One region of the Marinobacter sp. RI1 genome, then DNA from elsewhere that is predicted to be linked to it. Evidence: predicted binding sites of a transcription regulator. Region 1 holds the regulator's gene; the other holds the start of a gene.
The links. The regulator FliA, encoded in region 1, starts transcription of late flagellar genes. The targets are predictions, from matches to a motif close to CTAAAGTTTNNNNNNNNNNNGCCGNTAA.
Positions count from the first base shown of each region.

Region 1 (7,433 bases):
CCATCGTCATTCTGCTGGTCTGTGTGTACGCCATGCGGCCGATGGAATTTGCCTCCTTCCCCACGGTATTGCTGGTGGCCACCCTGTTGCGGCTGGGCCTGAACGTGGCGTCCACCCGGATTGTATTGCTGAATGGCCATGAGGGCGGCGATGCTGCCGGTAAGGTGATCGAGTCCTTTGGTGAAGTCCTGATTGGGGGGAACTACGCTGTTGGCCTGGTGGTCTTCGCCATCCTTATGATCATCAACTTCCTGGTTGTCACCAAAGGTGCCGGCCGGGTGTCTGAGGTCAGTGCCCGCTTCACCCTGGATGCCATGCCTGGCAAGCAAATGGCGATTGACGCCGATCTGAACGCCGGGCTGATCAATCAGGACGAGGCGAAGTCACGCCGTTCGGAAATCGCTCAGGAAGCGGACTTTTACGGTTCCATGGACGGCGCCTCGAAGTTTGTGAAAGGCGATGCCGTTGCAGGCTTGCTGATCCTGGCGATCAACATCGTTGGTGGTGTGGCTATCGGCATGATGCAGCACGGGTTGGATTTTGGTCTGGCAATGGAGCGTTATGCCCTGCTGACCATCGGTGATGGTCTGGTTGCCCAGATTCCCTCGCTGTTGCTCTCCACGTCGGCCGCCATCATGGTTACCCGGGTAACGTCCAGCCAGGACATGGGTGGCCAGATCATTCAGCAGATGTTCAGCGCTCCCAAAGCGTTGGGCATTGCGGCCGGTATCCTGATTCTGCTTGGCCTGATTCCGGGGATGCCCCACATCGCGTTTCTCGGCCTTGGTTTGCTGGCCGCTGGCGCAGCCTGGTTTATCTGGAAGAAACAGCAGCAAACGGTTGAGGATGAAGGTGGTTTTGTTGGCCGCGGCGGCATGGCTGGTGGTGCGGCCCGGCAGGGTGCGGAAATTTCTCCGGATCGTCCGGGCGGCGAGGGGCAGGCACTGCCGGCGCCGGGGGAAACCCGCGAGCTCGGATGGGATGACGTGGCCACGGTGGACATTGTCGGGCTGGAAGTGGGTTACCGGCTGATCCCGCTGGTAGACAAATCCCAGGGTGGACAATTGCTCAGTCGGATCAAAGGGGTTCGTAAGAAGCTTTCGCAGGATCTGGGCTTCCTCATGCCTTCGGTGCACATTCGCGACAACCTGGATCTTATGCCGAACGTCTACCGGATTACCCTGATGGGCGTGACCATTGCCGAGGCCGAGATCCATCCGGAGCGGGAGCTGGCCATTGATCCGGGGCAGGTGTTTGGCAAAGTTGAAGGCATTGCCGGCAAGGACCCCGCCTTCGGCCTGGACGCCATCTGGATTGAGTCCGACAGGAAGGATCAGGCTCAGACCCTGGGTTACACCGTGGTGGATGCGAGTACCGTGGTGGCGACACATCTGAATCAGATCCTGCAGAAACACGCTCATGAACTGATTGGCCACGAAGAAGCCCAGAAGTGGCTGGACCAGTTGGAGAAGATTTCGCCCAAGCTGGCGGAGGAACTGGTGCCGACCACGATTTCCATCAGCATCCTGTTGAAAGTTTTGCAGAACCTGTTGAAAGAAGAAGTGCCGGTGCGGGATATGCGCTCCATTGCCGAGGCCATCGTGAACGTGCATCCAAAGAGTCAGGACCCGAAAGTACTGACCACGGTAGCCCGCCAGGCGCTGCGCCGGATGATTGTTCAGAGTATTTGTGGCAACGACGCCGAAATCCCTGTTATCACGTTGGATCCAGACCTGGAACAGTTATTGCTGAAGTCTGTTCAGCAGAGTCAACAATCCGGCGGTCAGGATGACATTGGTCTGGTGCTTGAGCCCAACATGGTGGAAAAGCTGCAACGATCCCTTCAGGACAGCGTGCAGCGCCAGGAAATGCTCGGCAAGCCCGCCATCCTGCTGGTTTCGGGGCCCTTGCGGCCAGTACTGGCGAAGTTTGCCAGCTACGGGGTAGAGCGTTTGCATGTGCTCTCTTACCAGGAAATCCCGGATAACAAACAGATCACGATAGTCGCTTCTGTGGGTCAATAAACCGACGGAGCATCGCGGGGAGCCAGAGTGCTTGCCGGTGGGAGGATGAAACAGCATGAAAGTAAAACGGTTTTTTGCGCAGTCCATGGCTGAGGCCCTGAAGCAGGTAAGCCACGAAATGGGGCCGGATGCCGTTATTCTGTCTAACCGCCGGGTTGATGGTGGTGTTGAGATCGTGACGGCACTCGACTACGACGAAAACATGGCGCGTCAGCGTCTTGGCGATAGGGCGGTTGAAGCCACCAACGGCTCCCGGCTGGCAGAGATGCAGGCCGAGCAGCATCGTCGGCTGGAAGAGGAGCTGAACCGGTCCCGCAGTCGCATTCGTGAGGTTCGGGAAAAGCGCGCAGGAAGTGGCGCCTCAGGTGGCGTGGCGTCGTCCTTGTCTTTCGAGACTGCCGATTTTCCGGCGTCACGTCCCAGTGATGAAGCGCTGGCAAAGCCGTTTGCGGGTAGCGAATCCGGCGCCGGTGGCTATGCCGATGAACTGGCCAGTATGCGTGCCGAAATCAGCTCTCTGCGTGATCTGGTCAGTGGTAAGGCTGCAACTGCCACGCCGACCGGCAACAGCGCAGTTCAGCAACGATTGGCCGAGCGCCTGCAGGAGTTCGGTTTGGGCGCGGAGCTGGCCGGCTCTCTGTCCCGTCGGCACCGGGCCGGGCGTCTGGAGGACGGCTGGAAGCAGTCACTGAAAATGCTGGCGACCGGCGTTCGTACCGGTCGCGAAGACTGGCTTGATGCCGGCGGTATCTATGCCCTGGTCGGGCCAACCGGGTCTGGCAAAACCACCACCATTGGCAAGCTGGCGGCCCGCTACGTCCTTGAGCATGGTCCGGATTCGTTGGCACTGGTGACCACCGACCGCTATCGTGTGGCCGCTCATGAGCAGCTCTTCGTGTTCGGCCGCATCCTGAATGTGCCCGTGCGTGTGGTGGATGAGAGCCATTCCCTGGATGACATTCTTGATGAGTTATCGGATCGACACCTGGTGCTGATTGACACTGCCGGCCTGACCAGTGCCGACCGCGGTTACCAGGAACAACTGGCGGAGTTGGCTCGCAGCGATCACAATATCCGTACACATCTGGTGGTCTCCGCCACCAGTCAGCCACGTATCATGAAATCCGTGTGGCATTGCTATAAGATGGCAAGCCTTGCAGGCTGCATCATGACCAAGATTGATGAGGCCCTGACCCTGGGCGAAGCGCTCGGGTTCGTTATGGAGACCAGCTTACCGGTGGCCTGGTACACCGATGGCCAGAAGATACCGGAAGATCTCCAGAGGGCGGAGGCCATTCCGTTAGTGCGCCTGGGCGTAGAACGGCTTAAGGCCGTGCAGAGCGCACAGACAGTCGCCGAAGGTGCCTGAGCCTCGTTGGCGACCAGAATAAAACACCGGCACGCGTGCCCGTACAAGAACGTAGTAAGAGACTGATAACAGTATGAGCAGACCACATCCGGTTCAGGTGATTGCGGTTTCCGGCGGCAAGGGCGGTGTCGGCAAGAGCAATGTTTCGGTCAATCTCGGTATCGCCCTGGCCCAGAAGGGGCGCCGGGTTGTCTTGCTGGACGCGGATCTCGGGCTCGCCAACATCGATGTGTTGCTCGGCATTACCGCCAATCGAAATCTTCAAGACGTACTCAGCGGCGATTGTGATCTGAAAGACGTGCTGGTGAATGGCCCTGGTGGTATCAAGATTGTACCGGCTTCCTCCGGCACCCAGCGTATGACCCAGCTCAGCGCCATGGAACATGCCGGCCTGATCAACGCTTTCAGTGAGCTGGGCGACCAGATTGACGTTCTGATTGTGGATACCGCCGCAGGTATTTCTGAATCGGTGGTCAGCTTCCTCAGGGCCTCGCAGGAACTTCTGCTGGTGGTCTGCGACGAACCTACTTCCATTACCGATGCCTACGCGTTGATCAAGCTGATGAACCGGGATTATGGCACCAACCGCTTCCGTATCTTGGCAAACCAAGTCCGCAATGAGCAGGAAGGCCGCCATCTGTTTGAAAAACTGACCCGGGTCACCGAGCGTTTTCTGGATGTGGCACTACAATATGTAGGTATCGTGCCTTACGACGAGGCCGTCAAGAAAGCCGTCCAAAGACAGAAAGCGGTATTGGATGCCTATCCGAGGGCGAAAGCCTCGCTGGCTATCCGGGCTCTGGCCGAAAAAGTGGACAGTTGGCCTTTGCCGTCCTCTCCCAGGGGGCATCTCGAATTCTTCGTGGAGCGGCTCGTCGAAGTCTGATCTGAATCCAGTCCTACAAGAAAACCGGATACATGACATTGGCGAAAAATCTGGGAATTTACCATCAGGCCGGCGCCAGGAGCCCTTCAGCCCTGATTGAAGAGCATGCGCCGCTGGTCAAGAAAATCGCCCTTCATCTCATGGCCCGGCTGCCGCCATCAGTGCAGCTGGAAGACCTTATGCAGGCCGGTATGATTGGCCTGCTGGAGGCCGCGCAGCGCTATTCTTCCGGCAAAGGTGCCACCTTTGAAACCTACGCAGGGATTCGCATCCGCGGCGCCATGGTGGATGAGATCCGCAAAGGCGACTGGGTGCCCCGCTCAGTGCATCGCAACGCCCGGCGAATCGCCAGTGCTATCAAGCAGGTGGAAGATCGTACCGGGCGCGAGGCCCAGGATGCCGAAGTAGCTGAAGAGCTTGGCATTGGTCTGGACGAGTATCATGCCTCACTCGCCGACGCTAACAGCGGTAGACTTTTTAGTCTTGATGAGCTCAATGAATCCGGCGAGCTGCCGATAGAAGAAGCAGAAGCGAGTGATAATCCGCTGGACGGTATTGCTTCAGGCGCTTTCCAGCGAAGTCTCGCAGACGCCATTGAGCAGTTGCCTGAGCGTGAAAAGCTGGTATTGAGCCTGTATTACCAGGAAGAGCTCAACCTCAAGGAAATCGGTGCGGTGCTAGGGGTCAGTGAGAGCCGGGTAAGCCAGATTCACAGCCAGGCGGCGTTGCGACTTCGCAGCCGGCTGGCCGAGTGGCGGGATGGTGACAACGACTGATCGGCCAGGTGCTGTGTTTCTCTTTCAGCAAGCTGTGTAGCTTTTGGTAAACGATGCTTTACAACGTGCGCAAACACCACACAATAAGCGCTTAAGGTAGCAGCCTGCTAGACTTCCAAAAGGCTGAATGAATTCCGGGTGTTACTGACTGGAGGTCCCATTGGACAAGAACATGAAAATTCTCATTGTGGATGACTTCTCCACAATGCGACGCATCATCAAAAACCTGCTGCGAGATCTCGGCTTCACCAATACGGATGAAGCAGACGATGGCAACACCGCGTTGCCCATGCTCCGAAGCGGCAAGTATGACTTCCTGGTGACTGACTGGAACATGCCCGGCATGTCGGGCTTTGACCTTCTGAAGGCTGTCCGTGCTGATGAAAACCTGAAGAACCTGCCGGTTCTGATGGTAACGGCAGAGGCCAAGCGGGACCAGATCGTGGCTGCGGCTCAGGCCGGGGTGAACGGGTATGTGGTCAAGCCTTTCACGGCAGCCGTGCTGAAGGAAAAGATCGAGAAAATCTTCGAACGAATCCAGTAACCAGAGGTCGGATGGCTCGCCATGAGTGATACCAAACAGAACCATCAGGGCCTTGATCCGGAGGTGGCGGAGAAGCTTCAAAAGCAGGCCTCCGACCTGGCCGAGAATGTAAACGCCGGGAATTATGCCAAGGCGATGACCCTGATCAATGAACTGAGCGAGGTTCGCGATCAGAGTCTGTATCGGGAAGTGGGGCGACTGACCCGCAGCCTCCATGAGGCAATCCGGAACTTCCAGATAGACCCGCGTAATGCCGAGCAGAAAGAAGTGCTGTCGAAGATGAGCGACGCTTCTGACCGTCTGGCCTATGTGGTTCAGATGACCAGCCAGGCGGCGAACCGCACCATGGATCTGGTTGAGGAAAGCATGCCGGTGGCTCACGCCATGCGGGATGAAGCGGTTTCCCTGCGGGATGAGTGGCAGCGTCTGCGCCGTCGTGAAATGGAGCCTGCGGAGTTTCGGGAGCTTTACGGTCGCATCGACAAGTTCTTCGCTGGCCTGACGACAGACTCCGACAGTCTGTACCAGAACCTGTCGGAAATCCTTCTGGCTCAGGATTTTCAGGATCTTACCGGTCAGGTTATCCAGAAGGTCACCGCGTTGGTGAAAGAGGTGGAAGACAACCTTCTTGGTCTGGTGGTGATGGCCAGCCACGTTGATCAACTGACCGGCACAGTGCATCAGATTGAAGAAAAAGAAGAATCGGCCGAAAAAGGGGTAGGGCCCCAGATCAAGGCCGATGAGCGGGAAGATGTAGTTTCGGGACAGGACGATGTGGACGATCTGCTGTCCAGTCTCGGATTCTGATAATAAAGAGGGTGACGCATGGCGTTAGATGCTGATGAAGAGATCCTGCAGGACTTCCTGGTAGAAGCCGGCGAGATACTCGAAAAGTTGTCGGAGCAGCTGGTGGATCTGGAGCAGCATCCCGATGACAGCGATCTGCTGAACGCCATTTTCCGTGGCTTCCATACCGTGAAAGGGGGCGCAGGCTTCCTTCAGCTGGAGGCACTGGTTAATTGCTGCCACTCTGCGGAGAACGTGTTTGATATTCTCCGGAATCACAAGCGCAAGGTAACACCGGACCTGATGGACGTGGTGCTGGAGGCGCTGGACAACGTTAATGCCATGTTCGAAGAAGTCCGCAACCGGGAAGAACCGACGCCCGCGCCGGACGAACTGATTGAAGCTCTGGATGCACTCGCCAAACCCGAGTCCGAGGATGCACCGGCGGTGGAAGCACCAACCCCGGCACAGGAGCCGTCGTCTGCGGATGTCGGACAGCAAGGGGATCAGGGCGATATCACTGACGAAGAGTTCGAGCAGCTGCTGGACGCGTTGGCGGATGAAAAATCCGATGGCCAGAAACCGGTCGGCAACGAGCAGGTGAGCACCCCGGCAGAATCCGCCGGCGGCTCAGACAGTGATGAGATTACCGACGATGAATTTGAGGCCCTGCTGGATCAACTCCACGGCAAGGGCCAGTTTGCCGGCGCGCCTGCGGAAGATGAAGCGCCCAAGGCAGATATCGACACCAGCGGTGGCTCGGAGAAATCATCCGGTGACGCCGATCTGATTTCCGACGACGAATTCGAGAACCTGCTGGACGAACTGCATGGCAAGGGTGCAGGCCCAAGCGCGGGGGCTGCCGCAGGTGAGCCCAAGCCTGCGCCGGCTCCATCAAGCAAGGCCGAACCAGCCCCGGAACCAAAGAAAGCGGAAGCCAAAGCCGAGAGCAAGGCCGCTTCCAAGCCGGCCCCTGCACCTGCCCGTGAGGCCGCACCAGCGGGCGAAACCACGGTTCGGGTTGATACCAAACGCCTGGACGACATCA
Region 1 is NZ_AP031605.1:3,052,861-3,060,293, reverse strand. It holds gene flhA (flagellar biosynthesis protein FlhA) at 1-2,024, shown strand, start outside; gene flhF (flagellar biosynthesis protein FlhF) at 2,080-3,393, shown strand; gene ACAM27_RS13830 (MinD/ParA family protein) at 3,467-4,279, shown strand; gene ACAM27_RS13825 (RNA polymerase sigma factor FliA) at 4,312-5,055, shown strand; gene cheY (chemotaxis response regulator CheY) at 5,216-5,599, shown strand; gene ACAM27_RS13815 (protein phosphatase CheZ) at 5,621-6,406, shown strand; gene ACAM27_RS13810 (chemotaxis protein CheA) at 6,425-7,433, shown strand, end outside.

Region 2 (7,433 bases), 1.6 Mb from region 1:
CGGAGAATACTACCAGGGCGATCCCTTGCGCATTCAGCAAGTGGTGCTGAATCTGTTAAGCAATGCCGTAAAATTCACCCAGACAGGCGGCGTCACCCTGAAGGTGCAGGAACCGGCTGCGCACAAGGTCGTTATCCGGGTTGAGGATACCGGCATTGGCATTTCTGCCGATCGCATCGACAGGATTTTCGAACCGTTTACCCAGGCCGATTCCAGCATGACCCGTCGCTTTGGTGGCACTGGCCTGGGCACGACCATTGCCCGACAACTGGTAGAACTGATGGGTGGCGCCATCAGCGTGACCAGCAGCCCGGGCGAGGGCTCGGTTTTCCAGGTAGAACTGCCCCTGCCTAGCGGCCTGGCCGTGGACGAGGATACGCTGGCAGACCAGGAAATCGCTCTTCCCCCTTTGCGCATTCTGGTGGCTGATGATGTGCCACAAAACCTCGAACTGCTGAGAACCCTGTTGAGTCACCGCAAACATGACGTCACCACGGTCGGAAACGGCCAGGAAGCGGTCGACCTCTACCGTAACCAGGCCTTCGATCTGATTCTGATGGATGTGCAAATGCCCGGAATAAACGGCCACGAAGCCACCCGGGCGATACGTCGACATGAAGCAGCCGCCCAGCGACGATACACGCCCGTAATTGCTCTTACCGCCAGCGTGCTGGAAGACGATCGGAGGCAGGCTTCGGAGGCAGGGATGGACGGCTTCGCCATCAAACCACTCAATCTGCCGGAACTCACTGCCGAGATGGCCAGAGTCCTGGGCATAGAGGCTTCGGCACCGAGCAATGCAGGTCATGATGTCGACGACAGTACGATAGATACCGTCACGCTCAGGCAGCTCTGGCCGGACGCCCAAAAACACCTACGGGCGGCAGGACGTCTGTTGCAAGCGCCAGAGAATCAACCCGAAGCAATCCGGCTCTGCCCCGATAACCCGACAGCCGAAGCCCACCGGGTTCGCGGCATTGCCGGCAATCTGGGTTTCCGGCGTTTAGCGGCAACGCTGGCAAACCTGGAGACCCGGCTGAAATCGGAAAAACCGGTGCCGGAGGCCCTGTGGCAGGAGCTCCAGAACGATTTTGATCGGGCACGCCAGTGGCTGACCGAACAAGCAGCGGACTCTGAAACGCGCCCCGCAAGCTGGACTGAACCGGATGCCATAGACCCGAAAACGCTGGCACAAGTGATCGAACGCCTGAGCCAGGGCGAGATTCCGGAGCGTGCTATCAAACAACTGAAGCCAGGACTGCCCAGGGAGATCGCCGATGCGATGAACGAGGCTCTCGATGACTTCGAACCGGAAAAAGCTGCCGAACTTCTGATGACCTTTCGCAACACCCTGGAGGCCTCGCAATGCTGACCGACACCAAGACCCTGTTGCTGGTGGACGACGAGCCAGCCAACCTTCAGGTGCTGCGCAACGTTCTTTCCGACCAATACCGGTTACTGTTCGCCAAAGATGGCAATCGGGCCCTGGAGCTGGCACGCAGCGAGCAACCGGATCTTGTTCTGCTGGATGTAATGATGCCTGGCCTGTCCGGTTACGAGGTGTGCAACGCACTGAAAGCCGGCCAGGACACCCGCGCTATTCCGGTCATCTTTGTCACTGCATTGTCCGATGCCGATGATGAGGCCCGGGGCTTTGAGCTGGGTGCTGTGGACTACCTCACCAAACCGGTGAATGCAGCGATTGTAAAGGCCAGAGTCAAAAATCATCTGTCCCTGGTGCGTATGGACGAGCTGATAGAGACCCGGCTGGCCGTCGTTCAGCGGCTGGGGCGAGCGGCAGAATACAAGGACAACGAAACCGGCCTGCACGTTATCCGCATGAGCCATTTCTCACGGCTGATTGCACTGGAGGCCGGGCTCGGCGAAGCCTGGTCTGACACCCTGCTCAATGCTGCCCCGATGCACGATATCGGCAAAATCGGCATTCCGGACGCCATTCTCCAGAAACCTGGCAAGCTGGAGCCGGATGAGTGGGTCATCATGCAACGCCACGCGGAAATCGGGGCGGAGATCATCGGTGAAGACGGCTCAGATCTGCTCAACATGGCGCGGGAAGTGGCCATGAATCACCACGAGAAATGGGACGGCAGCGGCTACCCGAAAGGCCTGAAAGGAACCGCCATTCCCATCTCTGCCCGGATCGTGGCCCTGGCCGATGTCTTCGACGCTCTCACCAGCGAGCGCCCTTACAAGAAAGCATGGCCGATAGAACAGGCAACGGATTTGATTCGCGAGCAAAGCGGCAAGCATTTCGACCCGGAACTGGTCGAAGCCTTCTTCCGCTGCCTCCCGGCCATACTTGACGTGCGCCAGCGTTGGCAGGAAGAGGCTGCCTAACAGCCCAGATCGCCACGCTTCAGAACTTCTTCAATCATGTCATCCAACAGGTCAATGACTTCGCCTGAGGAAGACTTGAGTGTGGCTACCAACTCCCGGGAGAGTTCAGAATAGCGATCAGAACTGATCCTCTTCTGATGAAATTCCTGGGCCGTTTTATAAAGCTCACGGCCTGCTTTATGCACTTGTGGGTGAACCACCTTAATCAGCCGGTCAGCACTGCGGAGCTGGTGCATGGGCTGAGCCTTGTCGCTGGCCAGGAAATGGCCCAGCCGGCACTGAGTGTGATCCTTCACTTCCGCCTCAGTGATCGAGTTTTCATTGAATACGGCAAAGCGGATGAGCTTGTCCACCCAGACCACATGATCACGCTTGGCACTGGCCAGCACGAGACAGGGAGTGGTTAACCGGATCTGGCTGAAGATGCGGTCGGTGTCGTCCCGAAGTGGGCGAATCGCCTGCATCAAATCCCGGAAAATACTGGCCAGAGCATCGGAATCTTCAGAGTTGGAACTGACCTGACGCGCCATATCCGCGGCCACCTGACTCTGCTCCTCGGCCGCAGCGGCAATGGAGGTTGCCTGGTCGTAGTTGATGTTCGAGGACTCCCGGGACTGATGTATCACCTCCGCCACCCGCTCCCGGCTTTCCCCCGAGGCCTGCACAGCACGTACGGAATTTCCCAACCGGGACTGGACCGATTCAGAGCCGGAGATGATCTGCGAGACAATCCCGTTGATTTCCTGCGCCGCCCCCGCACTTCGGGCAGCTAATTGCCGCACCTCGTCCGCAACCACCGCAAAGCCCCTGCCCGCCTCACCGGCACGGGCGGCCTCAATCGCCGCATTAAGGGCGAGCAGGTTTGTCTGGTCGGATATTTCATTCACGGTGTTGGTAAGCGATTCAATACTCCGGGTTTGCTCCGCCAGCGAACGCATTTCCTCGTTGGCCTGGGTCAGGGCGATATCCACCTCGGCCAGACGCGCCTCCATATCCTCCAGCGCGGAAATGGATTCCCTGGTGTACTCATTTACCCGGGAGGCTTGCTCCAGTACATCCTGGCCCAGGCCACCCACTTCCGACGCACTGGCCGACATTTCCTCAATGGCGGCGGACAACGTCTGAATATTGGCGACAAGGTTATGAATGCGGTCGTCAAACTCCAGAGCGCCCTGGCCCAGATCAGAAATATGGCGGGAGACATCCACAGCGCCATTAGCCACCGACAATTCCTCTGAACGCACTGACGACAAATACTCTGCCAGTGGCACCAGCCAGTCAGGACAACGTGTGGGCACCCCGTTATCCAGTAAAGATTGAATCTGTTGTTTTGCTCGTTTTTCAGACAGGAACATAGCTCTTACTCACGCAGATCCGGCAGTCGGAATTATTGGACTTGTTTGAATTTGATAACTGTCAATATTAACGGCATATGCGCCAGATCCTGCAGAACCCAGATCAATTTTTCTGACGGGTTTTCAGGGCAACCGGTAGCGGCTGATCAACTCGTCCACCCGGACCACGCTGTTCTCCAGCTCACCCGCCATGTTCTGCACACTGTCGGCCTCTTTGGCCACCTCAGCGTTACGGGTCGCAACCGCATGAATGTTCTCGTTGATCTGCAACGACGTGGCTGCCTGTTGCTCGCAGGCCGCCGCGATCTGGTTGTTCATACTGCTGACCGAATCAATGGCCTGTTCAATGCGGTTAATAGCCTCCGCGGCTTGCTGAATCGCCCGGTTGGATTCTGTGGAGCGCGTCTGCCCCATTTCCATGGCGGCAGTGGTGGCCTCGGACAGGTTCTTCAACTCATCCACTGTGGCACGAATTTCCTCGGTGAATTCCTGAGTGCGGCGCGACAGAGATCGAACCTCATCGGCGACCACAGCAAATCCGCGGCCATGCTCTCCTGCCCGGGCTGCCTCGATAGCCGCATTCAGCGCCAGCAGATTAGTCTGGTCGGAGATATCGTGAATCGAACCGGTAACCCGCGCGATGGATTCCACCTTGCCTGCCAACTGTTCCACCATTCGGGCACTGTCTTCCAGTGCCTTGTTGGTTGCATCCGTCATGGTTCGGGCACTAGTCATGGCCTGGCTGCCTGCGGAAGCGGAATCCGCCGCATCGCTGGCGGCTTCCGACGCCAGTTGAGCATTGTGCGCCACTTCCTGCACGCTGGCCGACATCTCGTTGGTGGCGGTGGCTACCTGATCAGCCTGCTGTTGCTGCTCATCTACAAATCGACGAGTGCTCTCGCTCGCCCGCAACAGCTGTTCGGAATTCCGACGCAGCTCCAGCGAGAACTCTCGCATTTGCCGGATCAGCTCGCAGGACTTTTCCATCATGTCGTTGAAGGATTTGGCACTGGCGTTACCGTCTGTGGCGGGCAGGCGGCCGGACAGATCATGTTCCCGGTCAAAGTCGCGGACAATGGCCATCATGCGAAATGCCTGATGTCTCTCCTGTTTCATCTGCACCGCAAAGAACACCAGAATGCCGGCCTCAAACACCACAAAGGCGGCGTGAAGGAAGGCGATACCCCAGCTACAGCCATAGTTGAAAATCATCAATGGCATTCCGCCCACCTCAGCTTCTGAAAGCTGCAAAGCGGTCAATAACAGATGGTGGGCGGCAATGGTGACGGCCGCAGCAACAACCGGCACCCAGTCCCGGTAAATGATCACCAGAGCCAGGGCCGAGAAGATGTGGAAATGCATTTCGATACGGCCCATCTGGGCCTGAATCATAATGGCCGAATACAGCATCAGGCAGGCCGCGAACAGAACCGAACTCGCCCGGGTGCCCCGCAGCAGGTAGTAGCCCGCCAGTGCCACCACACCCACCAACACCGAAGCCGCCAGTGCAAAACCATGGGTACCATAACCCCAGGGCACCCACAGCCCCACCACAGGCACATGGGCCAACAGAATAAAGAGCATCTGGCGGTCGGTTACCAGCGCCTGTTCTTTCGCCAGATCGTCAATCGCAATGCTGTTTGCCACGGCTGAAACCCTCAAAATTGCGACAGAAGCCGCTGAATGTCTTGCTCAACCCGGGCCAGATCCAGCGCCGGGGAGCTGTAAAGCAAATGGCGCCGATTATCTGCGGTGACGGCGTAAATCCGTGCACTGTGGTCGAAATCGTACTGATCACCGTTACCCACTTTCGCGGCATATTCGGCAAACCCCATCGCCAGTTCTTGCGCAGCGGCCTGAGATACGGGCCGGACGGCCTGAAAACCCTCGCCCATACTGGCCATAATCCGGTCAAGCTCCTGCTGGCTGTCTCGTTCGGGATCCAGTGTTACAAATACGAAGCGCACCGGTTCGTCGGCCATTCGGTCGTGAAGCTCCTTCAAGTTGACCAGTTGCAGCGGACAGACCGTGCCGCAATGCTGGTAGCCGAAAAACACCAGCCGAATCTCCTCGCTGCCACGCTGATACCCGGGTAACGGAGGTACTTCAATATTAGTTTTGAAGCCGTAGTAATCGCCATCACGGGTGATATGGCCCAGCAACGGTAAAGACACCAACAGACCGATCACCAACAAGATGACACCGGTAATCGCAGAACGTGTTCGCATTGAGTCATCTCCTGAGCAACGGTAAACAGGTTATCGGCTGAAGGAACCATGGGCTTATAAGGTTATTCCGAGATATTCCTTACAGGGTGATGATACGTAGCGAAGGCTCAGGGGTTCACATACATACCCGGCAGATGCGTAGATATAACCATCGTCACGACAACAAGGCGGACCGAGACCCAACTGTGAACACAGCGGGTGCGGCAACTGTCGAGTTCTGTCATGATTGGCGGCTGATTTCTGACGGATCAGGAACTGTCTCACGTGAAGCACGATTGTCATTACCATCCGGGCGACCCTGCCAAGTGGCATTGTGGCGAATGCCAGATGCACTACTGCAGCCGTTGTATGCCGGATGCCGATACCCGCCAGCGTCGGGGGCTTTGTCCCCGCTGCAGTAAAGCCATGCGTTATCTGGGCGCAGCCACCGAAGTGGTGCCCTTCTGGCAGCGGGTCGGGGCCTTTTTCCGTTACCCCTTCCACACCGATCCGCTGATTGTCATCGCCATCTGCACGTTGGTTCCTGTAGTGGCGCCAGCCAATATTATTGGCCTGATCATCTGGCTGGTGCTGGCGCTGGCGCTGTTCAAGTACACCTATGCGGTGATCAATCACACCGCTGAAGGCCATCTGAAACCGCCAGCAGTGTCGGTGGCGTTTACCGGCAGCGGTTTTGACATTGTGGTGCTGCAACTGCTGGTGTTTGTGCTTATGGGCGGCCTGGTAGGCGCCGCCGCCATGCTGGGCGGGCCGATACTGATGATGCTTGCGGTGGCGTTTGTAGTGCTGGCACTGCCGGCCAGCATCATGGTACTGGCCATGGAGCGCTCGGTCGGCGCAGCTGTAAACCCCATGAACCTGGCGGTGCTGATCTCGCGCATCGGCACGCCCTACTTCCTGCTTTACGGGTACCTGATTCTGCTCACCCTGGCCTCCGGCGCGGCGCAGGACTTTGCCGTGAATCATTTCCCCATGTGGGTGGCCCAACCGCTGGCCGGTTTCCTGAACAGTACCTTTACCCTGATCCTGTTTCACATGCTGGGTTATCTGCTATTCCAGTATCAGGAAGAACTCGGCTTTGCCTCAGACCTTCAGGACGAGATCTCGGAAACCGACCAACACCAGCGGGATCGCAGCAGCCGGTTTGATGCCGATCTGGATATGAACCTGAAGGATGGCAACTACGACCGTGTGCAGAGCATGCTCAAGGAAGCCCTCAAACGGGACCGGACCAACCCTGCCCGCATCGGCCAGCTTTACCAGCTGCTGACCGCCCGCAATGATGCCGAAGAGCTGTACCGCTACCACCCCAGGATTATGGCCTGGCTGGCCCAACGGCATGATGGAGACGGGCTGAATCAACTGTTACAGACGCTGCAGATGGTGGAGCCGAAGTTCCAGCTGGACGACCCGGAACTGGCGGTGCAGTGTGCCGGCACCCTGTACCATCGGGGCCACCACAAAGCGGCCATCCGTTTACTGCAGGATTTCC
Region 2 is NZ_AP031605.1:827,555-834,987, reverse strand. It holds gene ACAM27_RS03695 (MHYT domain-containing protein) at 1-1,372, shown strand, start outside; gene ACAM27_RS03690 (HD-GYP domain-containing protein) at 1,366-2,358, shown strand; gene ACAM27_RS03685 (methyl-accepting chemotaxis protein) at 2,355-3,656, opposite strand; gene ACAM27_RS03680 (methyl-accepting chemotaxis protein) at 3,837-5,360, opposite strand; gene ACAM27_RS03675 (SCO family protein) at 5,372-5,941, opposite strand; gene ACAM27_RS03670 (hypothetical protein) at 6,206-7,433, shown strand, end outside.
Region 2: ACAM27_RS03685 (methyl-accepting chemotaxis protein) is a predicted target of FliA. The motif match lies at 3,781-3,808, and genes of this name have one in related genera.